DNA from 3 places in the Nonomuraea sp. NPDC049637 genome. Region 1 is predicted to be linked to each of the others. Evidence: predicted binding sites of a transcription regulator. Region 1 holds the regulator's gene; each other region holds the start of a gene.
What was found. Region 1 encodes HrcA, which represses chaperone genes, less so after heat shock. Its sites were predicted from a motif close to TTGGCACTCTCNNNNNGAGAGTGCCAA; they were not measured.

Region 1 (3,270 bases):
ATCATCTCGACGGCAAGCTCGCCCCGGTCGCCCTTGGGCAGCCCCTGGACGACCACCAGCCGCCGCGCGGGCGGCTCGACGGTGTAGCGGGCGAGCACGTCGAGCGCGAGCGCGTCCTTGAACACCTCGCGCACCACGCACTCGGCGACGTCGCCCGCGCCGTTGGTCAGGTCGACCCGCTCGCCGGCGCGCAGGCGCCGCACGGAGGCCGCGTGCCGCCCCTCAGGGCCGTCGAGCGTGAGCTCGGCGCCGACGAGGTCCTCGGCGAGGAACACGGGGACGGTCACGGGTGATCGTCACCTGCCGTTGAAGGCGTCACGCAGGCGGGAGAAGAAACCCTGCTGGCCGGGGGCGAACTTGCCCGGCGGCCGCTCCTCGCCGCGCAGCCTGGACAGCTCGCGCAGCAGGTCCTCCTGCGTCTGGTCGAGCCGCATCGGGGTCTCGACGTTGACGTGGATGAGCAGGTCGCCCCTGCCGGACTCGTTGAGCCGCTGCACGCCGCGCCCGTACATGGTGATGACCTGGCCGGACTGGGTGCCGGGGCGCACGTCGATCTCCTCGGAGCCGTCGAGCGTCTCGACGGCGAGGATCGTGCCGAGCGCGGCGGCCGTCATCGGGATCTGGACCGTGCAGTGGAGGTCGTCGCCGCGCCGCTCGAAGATCTCGTGCGCGCGCTCGACGATCTCCAGGAAGAGGTCTCCGGGCGGGCCGCCGCCGGGGCCGACCTCGCCCTCGCCGGCGAGCTGGATGTGGGTGCCGTCCTCGACGCCCGCGGGGATGCGAACCTTGATCGTACGGCGGGTGCGAACCCGGCCGTCGCCTGAGCACTCCTGGCAGGGGTGGCGGATGATGCTGCCGAAGCCGCCGCACTGGGGGCACGGCCGCGAGGTCATGACCTGGCCCAGGAACGAGCGGGTGACCTGGGAGATCTCGCCGCGCCCGTTGCACATGTCGCAGGTGTCGGGGTGGGTGCCGGGGGCCGCGCCGGCGCCGTGGCACACCTCGCACAGCACGGCGGTGTCCACGACCAGCTCGCGGGTGGTGCCGAACGCCGTCTCGCGCAGGTCGAGCTCGACCCGGATGGTGGCGTTGCGGCCCCTCCTGGCGCGCGAGCGCGGCCCGCGGGTGCCGCCCGCGGTGCCGAAGAAGGCGTCCATGATGTCGCTGAAGGGGAAACCCGCGCCGAAGCCGCCGGCGCCCGCTCCCGCACCCGCGCCGCCGCCGAAGGGATCGCCGCCCAGGTCGTACATCTGGCGCTTGTTCGGGTCGGACAGCACCTCGTAGGCCTGCGTGATCTCCTTGAACCGCTCCTGGGTCTCAGGATCGGGGTTCACGTCGGGGTGCAGCTCGCGGGCGAGGCGGCGGTAGGCCTTCTTGATCTCGTCCTGACTGGCGTCACGGCGCACCCCGAGGGTGGCGTAGTAGTCGCTGTTTGCCACTTATCGACCTCTTAAGATGCAGCCAGGATCTGGCTGACGTAGCGTGCCACCGCGCGTACGGCGCCCATCGTCACGGGGTAGTCCATCCTCGTGGGACCCAGCACGCCGAGCCGGGCCAGTTGGTTGTCGCCAGAACCGTATCCGGTTGCGACGATGGACGTGCCGCGAAGGTAGGGGTTTTCCGAGCCGATGCGCACGGTGAGCGCGGACGGGGTGTCTGTGGATGTCTCGCCGAGCAACCGCATGAGCACGACCTGCTCCTCCAGCGCCTCCAGCACGTCGCGCAGGCCGGTGGCGAAGTCGGCGCCCGCGAGATTGGCCGCGCCGGCGAACACGATCTTCTCGTCATGGCGTTCGACGAGGGTTTCGAGCAGCACCGACAGGATCGTGGCCACGGCGGGCCGGTCCTCGGCGGGCAGCCGCTCGGGCAGGTCGGCGACCAGTTCGGGGACGTTACTCAGCCCGCAGCCGTCGAGGCAGGAGTTGAGCACCGCGCGCAGATGGGCGATGCGGTCGTCCTCCACCACCTCGGGCAGCTCGATCACGCGCTGCTCGACGCGCCCGGTGTTGGTGATCAGCACGAGCATGACCCGCCGGTCGTTGAGCGGGACCAGCTCGACGTGCCTGACCGTGGAACGGGTCAGCGTCGGATACTGCACGACCGCGACCTGCCGGGTGAGCTGCGCGAGCAGCCGCACGGTGCGGAAGACCACGTCGTCGAGGTCGACCGCGCCGGCGAGGAAGGTCTCGATCGCCCGCCGCTCGGCCCCCGACAGGGGCTTGACCTGCGAGAGCCGGTCGACGAACAGGCGGTAGCCCTTGTCCGTCGGCACGCGGCCCGCGCTGGTGTGCGGCTGGGTGATGTAGCCCTCCTCCTCCAGAGCGGCCATGTCGTTCCTGACCGTTGCCGGGGAGACCTTGAGGTTGTGACGCTCTGCCAGCGCCTTGGAGCCCACCGGTTCGTTGGTGGACACGTAGTCTTCGACAATGGCGCGGAGCACCGCAAGCTTCCGTTCGTCGAGCACGTGCTCACCTCCTGCCTCTGCCTAACAGGGAAACGACAGGTCTAGCACTCCGTGTTCCCGAGTGCCAAGTGTACGGCTCTCGCCCACAAGGTGCGATAACACCAGGTCCCATCCTGTTGCTAGCGACTTACAAGCGACAGGCCTCACACTTGCCGCATGACCGACAATTCCCAGCCCCCGCAGTACGGACCGCCCCAGGGGCAGGGTCCCTACTACGGTCAGCAGAACCAGCACGCCCAGCCGCCGTACCAGCCGCAGCAGCACGGCCAGCCGCCCTACCAGCAGCAACAGCCGTCCGCCCCGTACGGCCCCCCGCCCCAGTACGGTCAGCAGAACCAGTACGGCCAGCAGAACCCGTACGCCCAGTCCGACCAGTACGCCCAGCCGAACCAGTACGGCCCCCACAACCAGTACGGCCAGCAGCCGCAGTTCCCGGCCAGGATCGACGGCAAAGCGATCAAGCCGCGCCTGTGGTGGATCGCCATCGTGTGGGCGGTCGCCGTGGTGCTGGGCGTCGTGGGCGTGGTCGTGTTCGCCGGCGGCGTGCTGAGCAGCGTCACGGACATGGCCCCGACGACCACGTTCGCGTCGGGCGAAAGCGTGAAGGTCGCGATCGACCCCGCCAAGCGCCCGGCCGTCTACATCGCCACCGACACGCGGGTCAACTACCAGTGCGAGATCTCCGGCGGCCCGGCCCAGGCCAGGCTGGTCAAGGTCTCCGGCACCCAGACGCTCAGCGCCGGCGGCACGACCTGGCAGGAGATCCTCGCCGTCAACGCCCCCGCCAAGGGCGACTACCAGCTGAC
Region 2 (3,270 bases), on a different contig from region 1:
ACCTCGAAGCGGCCAAGATCGCCATGGCCCGGGTGTTCGGCGGCCGGCTGATCGGCATCGACGGCACGTACGACGAGGTCAACCGGTTCTGTTCGGAGCTGATCGGCGACCCGCTGGGTGAGCGGTGGGGGTTCGTCAACGTCAACCTGCGGCCCTACTACGCCGAGGGGTCCAAGACGCTCGCGTACGAGATCGCCGAACAGCTCGGCTGGCGGCTGCCCGAGCAGATCGTCATCCCCATCGCCTCCGGCTCCCAGCTCACGAAGATCGACAAGGGGTTCAAGGAGCTGATCGCGCTCGGGCTGGTCGAGGACACCCCCTACAAGGTGTTCGGGGCCCAGGCGGCCGGGTGCTCGCCGGTCTCGACGGCGTACAAGGCGGGGCACGACGTCGTCCAGCCGGTCAAGCCGGACACGATCGCCAAGTCGCTGGCCATCGGCAACCCCGCCGACGGGCCGTACGTGCTGGACATCGCCCGGCGCACGGGCGGGGGCGTCGAGGACGTCACCGACCCCGAGATCGTCGCCGCCATCAAGCTCCTGGCCTCCACCGAGGGCATCTTCGCCGAGACCGCCGGCGGCGTCACGGTGGGCGTGCTGAAGAAGCTCGTCGAGACGGGCAGGCTCGACCCCGAGGCCGAGACCGTGGTCCTGAACACCGGCGACGGCCTCAAGACGCTCGACGCGATCAGCGACGACGCGCGGCCCACCGCCGTGATCCGGCCCTCTCTCGACGCGTTCCGCGCGACTGTCTGACAATCCAGGAAAGGCAACAAAAACCATGAGCGTTTCTGTGCGGATTCCCACCATTCTGCGCACTTACACCGGGGGTAACGCCGAGGTGAGTGGCGAAGGGGCGACTCTTCGTGACGTTCTCGCCAAGCTCGACTCCGACTACCCGGGGATCGGCGCGAGAATTCTGGATGAATCGGGCAAGATTCGTCGTTTTGTCAACGTATACGTTGGTGAAGAGGATGTCCGTTTCGCCGAGGGGCTGGACACTCCCGCGCCTGAAGGCGCTCAGATCTCCATCATCCCCGCCGTCGCGGGCGGCTGACCGCCGGACCACCGACTCTTGAAGGCGCCCCTTGTGGGCGCCTTCTTGTTTTAGAACCAAATTCAACCTCGAACGACTCAGCCTTCGATGAAATTAGCGTTTTGTCGGTTGACTCTGTTGCCAAACCCCGTGCCACAGGTATGGTCGAGGGCGATCGTCTGGCTGATTTTCCCAAAAGTCAGGCGATTACGGGTCTCGCGAAGGAATGGGCGAGATCTGCGAGCCCAGTAAGAGGAGTCGGAAGTGGCGCAGGGCACCGTCAAGTGGTTCAACGCGGACAAGGGCTACGGCTTCATCGCGGTAGACGGTGGTAAGGATGTATTCGTCCATTACTCAGCGATCATGATGGACGGGTACCGCTCTCTCGAACAAGGACAGCGCGTCGAGTTCGAGATCACGCAGGGCCAGAAGGGGCCGCAGGCGGAGTCCGTCCGCACGGTCTGATTCACCCTCGCTGGTATGCACCAGGCGGGACGTGCGGCAGCGCAGTCCGTACGGGCTCGTCACTGTTTCCTCCGTCGGCTTCGCACGGCGGGCCGCGCCTCAGGGGCGGCTCGCCGTACGAACCGGCGCACCCGATGACCTGCCCGATGAGCTGGGGTGGGGTGCCCGTGGCTTGCACTCGGCAGGGTAGAGTGCTAAACAGTTCGTTGGCACTCTGTGTGGCAGAGTGCCAACAACTCGGATCGAGACGATGGGGTCTGCCGAACGGAGATGCAGGCCTATGCCGTCGCGGGCGTCGGCTCGGTCCAGGACACGCCACCCTGCATCTGGGAGGTCTAGCCTTATGGCAGCCAAGATGATCGCGTTTGACGAGGACGCCCGGCGCGGTCTCGAGCGCGGTATGAACCAGCTCGCCGACGCCGTCAAGGTGACCTTGGGCCCCAAGGGGCGCAACGTCGTGCTGGAGAAGAAGTGGGGCGCTCCCACGATCACCAACGACGGCGTCTCCATCGCCAAGGAGATCGAGCTCGAGGACCCGTGGGAGAAGATCGGCGCCGAGCTGGTCAAGGAAGTCGCCAAGAAGACTGACGACGTCGCCGGCGACGGCACCACCACGGCCACCGTGCTCGCCCAGGCTCTGGTGCGCGAAGGTCTGCGCAACGTGGCCGCCGGCGCCAACCCGATGGCCCTGAAGAAGGGCATCGAGGCCGCCGTCGAGCGGGTCAGCGAGGAGCTCTCCAAGCTGGCCAAGGACGTGGAGACCAAGGAGCAGATCGCCTCCACCGCCTCCATCTCCGCCGCCGACCCCGAGATCGGCTCGCTCATCGCCGAGGCGATGGACAAGGTCGGCAAGGAAGGCGTCATCACCGTCGAGGAGAGCAACACCTTCGGCCTGGAGCTCGAGCTCACCGAGGGCATGCGCTTCGACAAGGGCATGACGTCGATGTACTTCGTGACCGACTCCGACCGCATGGAGGCCGTTCTCGAAGACCCGTACATCCTGATCGTCAACAGCAAGGTCTCGGCCAACAAGGACCTGCTGCCGCTGCTCGACAAGGTCGTTCAGTCCGGCAAGCCGCTGCTGATCATCGCCGAGGACGTCGAGGGCGAGGCCCTGGCGACCCTGGTGGTCAACAAGATCCGCGGCCTGTTCCGCTCCGTGGCCGTCAAGGCCCCGGGCTTCGGCGACCGCCGCAAGGCCATGCTGGGCGACATCGCGATCCTGACCGGCGGTCAGGTCATCGCCGAGGAGGTCGGCCTCAAGCTCGAGACCGCCACCCTCGACCTGCTCGGCCGCGCCCGCAAGGTCGTGGTGACCAAGGACGAGACCACCATCGTCGACGGCGCCGGTGACGCCGAGGCGATCTCCGGCCGGGTCAACGAGATCCGCGCCGAGATCGAGCGCACCGACTCCGACTACGACCGCGAGAAGCTGCAGGAGCGCCTGGCCAAGCTGGCCGGTGGCGTGGCGGTCATCAAGGCCGGCGCGGCGACCGAGGTCGAGCTCAAGGAGCGCAAGCACCGCATCGAGGACGCCGTGCGCAACGCCAAGGCGGCCGTCGAGGAGGGCATCGTCCCCGGCGGTGGCGTGGCGCTGCTGCAGGCCGGCGCCAAGGCGTTCGACAAGCTCGAGCTCAACGGCGACGAGGCCACCGGCGCGGCGATCGTGAAGAAGGCGCTTGAGGAGCCCCTCAAGCAGATCGCGGTCAACGCGGGCCTCGAGGGCGGCGTCGTCGTGGAGAAGGTGCGCAACCTGACCCCGGGCGAGGG
Region 3 (3,270 bases), on a different contig from region 1:
AGCCGCACGGGGCTGGGGAAGCCGGGCAGCAGCACCGGCGGCGTGATCCTCGACGCGTCGGGCACGGCGTCGGTGTCCGGCGCCACCCCGGAGCCCGCCGGGTCGCCGTCGAGCGGGGTGCCCGGGACGTACCGGGGGGCTACGACGAGCGGGAACCGGAAGGTCGCCGCGCCGTCCTCGTAGGGGAGGGGCTGGCTCATGGTCAGCCGGACCGAGACGCGTTCGCCGGGCAGGATGTTGCCCACCCGGATGGTGAAGACGTCGGGCCGGTCCTCCTCGGCGATGGCCGCCCGCCTGCCCTCGCGCAGCGCCTGGTCGTAGTCGGCCCTGGCCTGGCCGCGCTCCTTCAGCACGCCCTCCACGACCCGGTCGTCGGCCTCCATCCGGAACCCCGTCACCGCCGCCCGGTCGGGCAGCGGGAAGACGTAGGTCGCCTCCAGCGTGACGTCGAACGGGTTGCGGAACCCCTGCTCGACCTCGACCCCGGCGACGAGCCCGGCGATGTCGGCGCGGACGTCCACGCTGTCCAGCGGCAGGTTGCCGCGTTCGGTCAGCAGCGCGCCGAACCCGGCGTCCGGCACCGGCAGGCACCGTGCGGGCTCCAGCGAAGTGATCTTCACAGCAGTCTCCTCTCTACGAGCACCGCGAGCAGCGGCCCAGCCGCCGCCAGCACCGCCTGAACGTCGTCCTCGGACGGAGGCCGCCCCCCGTCCCACACCACCCGCACCCCGTCCGCGAGCACGACCCCGGCGACCGGGCCGCCCCCGGCATGCGCCGCTTCCGCGTCGGCGGGGCGTTCGCTCCCGGCCTGGGCGGGGCGGACCGGCCGTTCGGCCCAGAACCTCTCACGGCCTGCCTCGCCGCCGGGCGTCCCGTTCGCCGTCGTGGCGATGACGGACGCGGGCCCCGCGAAGCGCGGGCCGTCCGGCGGGGAACCGGGGACCGCCCGCCCCTCGGCCGCGGACGGCACGTCGGCGAGACCGGCGGCCGCCGCCAGCGTGGCGTTCGTCGCGCCGGCCAGCGCCGTCTGGATCTCGGCGATCGAGCGCCCCGCCGCCTGCATGCGCTTGACCGCCACCAGTTGCAGCAGGTGCCGCCGGCCGTAGCGGGCGATCCTGCCGCGCCGGGTCAGGGGCGGGTCCACGAGGCCGATGGTGGTGTACCACCTGATCAGGCGTTCCCCGGGCACGTCGCGGACCCGGCCGTTGACCGGCTGCGCCTCGGCGCGCAGCGCCCGCGCCGCGTGCTCGGCCAGCTCGCCGATGGTCCAGGTGTCGCTCATACCTCCACAGTGACACTGTCACTATTACACTGTCAACAAGGGAAAGATCGGAAGAATCCAGCTCCGGATGACGTTCTAAATAGGCGAAAGCACCACTGAAGGGGAGGAAATACGACATGGCTACGATCACCGGTCCGCTCTCGGGCGAAGCCAAGAACGCCGTCGCCGAAGCCCTGCAGGGCGCCCTGGTCGATCTGATCGATCTGTCGCTGATCGCCAAGCAGGCGCACTGGAACCTCGTCGGCGCCCATTTCCGCCCGATTCACCTCCAGCTCGACGAGCTGACCGACCTGGCCCGTACCCACATGGACACCATCGCCGAGCGCGCGGTAGCCCTCGGCGTGAACCCCGACGGGCGTTCGGCGACCGTCGCCAGGTCGACCCAGCTCCAGCAGCCCGAGCGCGGCTGGCTGGAGGACGGCAAGGTGGTGGCGACGATCACCGACATCCTCGACGGCATCAGCAAGCGCATGTACGACCGCATCCGCGCCACCGACGAGGCCGACCCCGTCAGCCAGGACCTGCTCATCGCCGTGACGCAGGACATCGACAAGCAGCACTGGATGTTCCAGGCCCAGCGCTGACCGCGCGCGGCCGCCGGCCGCACCACCCGAAGAGCCCGGGCGCGACCACAGTGCCCGGGCTTTCGCGTGTCCGCCCCCCGGGTGGGCGATCTTCCGCCCAGTGGGTACGGACTGTCCCGCATCGTCCAGGGGCCCGCGGCGATCTCACGCCACGGCGGAGCGCGGGGTTTGCGCAGAGTTTGATGTCACGAGTCCTTGCCATTCATGTCGGTGCGGTCGACTAGCGTGGCACCTAGAGGGAGGCCCCACGATGTCCCACAAGACTCTCCTCCGCACGGGCCCGCTCTTGCAGGGCGGCATCAGCCCGTACGGGCCGCTCACGCCGGCGTCCGCCGACGGGCTCGCGCTGCCGCCGGGCTTCACCGGCCGGGTGGTGGCCCGGTCGGGCGACAAGGTGGCCGGGCTCACCTGGCACGCCGCGCCCGACGGCGGCGCCTGTTTCCCCGACGGCGCCGGCTGGATCTACGTCTCCAACTCCGAGCTGCCCCTGCTCGGCGGCGCCTCCGCGCTGCGCTTCCACGCCGACGGCTCGGTCGCCGACGCCTACCGCATCCTGTCCGGCACCGACCTCAACTGCGCGGGCGGCGCCACGCCGTGGCACACCTGGCTGTCGTGCGAGCTCGGCGACCGCGGCCGCGTCTTCGAGTGCGACCCCTACGGCGCCCGCGCGGCCCGCCCCCGCCTGGCCATGGGCCGCTTCCGGCACGAGGCCGCCGCCTGCGACCCCGAGCGGCGCGTCGTCTACATGACCGAGGACGAGCACGACGGCTGCTTCTACCGCTTCCGCCCCGGCGACTGGGGCGACCTGACGGAGGGCACGCTGGAGGTGTTGTGCGCGTCGGGCGGCTGGCGGCCGGTGCCGTCCCCGGCCGCGCTGCTCACCGCGGCCCGCCACCAGGTCGAGGACGCCCGCCACTTCGACGGCGGCGACGGCTGCCACTACGCGGGCGGCGTCTGCTACTTCACCACCAAGGGCGACACCGGCCTGTGGGCCTACGACGCGCAGACCTCCACCCTCGACCGGCTGTGCGAGGGCGTGCGCGCGATCACCGCCGCCCCCTCGGGCGACCTCTACGTGGCCAGGGAGACCACGGAGATCGACGTCATCGCGCCCGACCGGGCCGTCACGCCGTTCCTGCGGCTCACCGGGCACGAGGGGGCCGAGCTCACGGGGCTGGCCTTCTCGCCGAGGGGCGACCGGCTCTACTTCTCGGCCAGGCGCGGCCGCACCGAGGGCCACACCTTCGAGGTCAGCGGCCCCTTCCGCCCCTGATCGCGGGCTCAGGTCAGGTAGCGGCCCCTTCCGTCCCTGATCGCGGGCTCAGGTCAGGTAACGGACCAGCATGAGCTTGAGCTCGGCCACGAGCTCCGCGCCGCGCTCGGGCGTCGCCGGCCCCAGCATGG

Region 2: groL (chaperonin GroEL) is a predicted target of HrcA. The motif match lies at 1,707-1,733, and genes of this name have one in related genera.
Region 3: AB0J71_RS00745 (DNA starvation/stationary phase protection protein) is a predicted target of HrcA. The motif match lies at 1,292-1,318, and genes of this name have one in related genera.

What each region holds. Positions count from the first base shown of each region.
Region 1 is NZ_JBFAOM010000042.1:69,974-73,243, reverse strand. It holds gene AB0J71_RS38975 (16S rRNA (uracil(1498)-N(3))-methyltransferase) at 1-287, opposite strand, end outside; gene dnaJ (molecular chaperone DnaJ) at 297-1,439, opposite strand; gene hrcA (heat-inducible transcriptional repressor HrcA) at 1,451-2,464, opposite strand; gene AB0J71_RS38960 (DUF456 domain-containing protein) at 2,621-3,270, shown strand, end outside.
Region 2 is NZ_JBFAOM010000021.1:32,348-35,617, forward strand. It holds gene thrC (threonine synthase) at 1-755, shown strand, start outside; gene AB0J71_RS27170 (MoaD/ThiS family protein) at 781-1,056, shown strand; gene AB0J71_RS27175 (cold-shock protein) at 1,300-1,500, shown strand; gene groL (chaperonin GroEL) at 1,844-3,270, shown strand, end outside.
Region 3 is NZ_JBFAOM010000001.1:163,052-166,321, reverse strand. It holds gene AB0J71_RS00755 (VIT domain-containing protein) at 1-620, opposite strand, end outside; gene AB0J71_RS00750 (helix-turn-helix domain-containing protein) at 617-1,282, opposite strand; gene AB0J71_RS00745 (DNA starvation/stationary phase protection protein) at 1,399-1,866, shown strand; gene AB0J71_RS00740 (alkaline phosphatase PhoX) at 2,117-3,139, shown strand; gene AB0J71_RS00735 (TetR/AcrR family transcriptional regulator) at 3,188-3,270, opposite strand, start outside.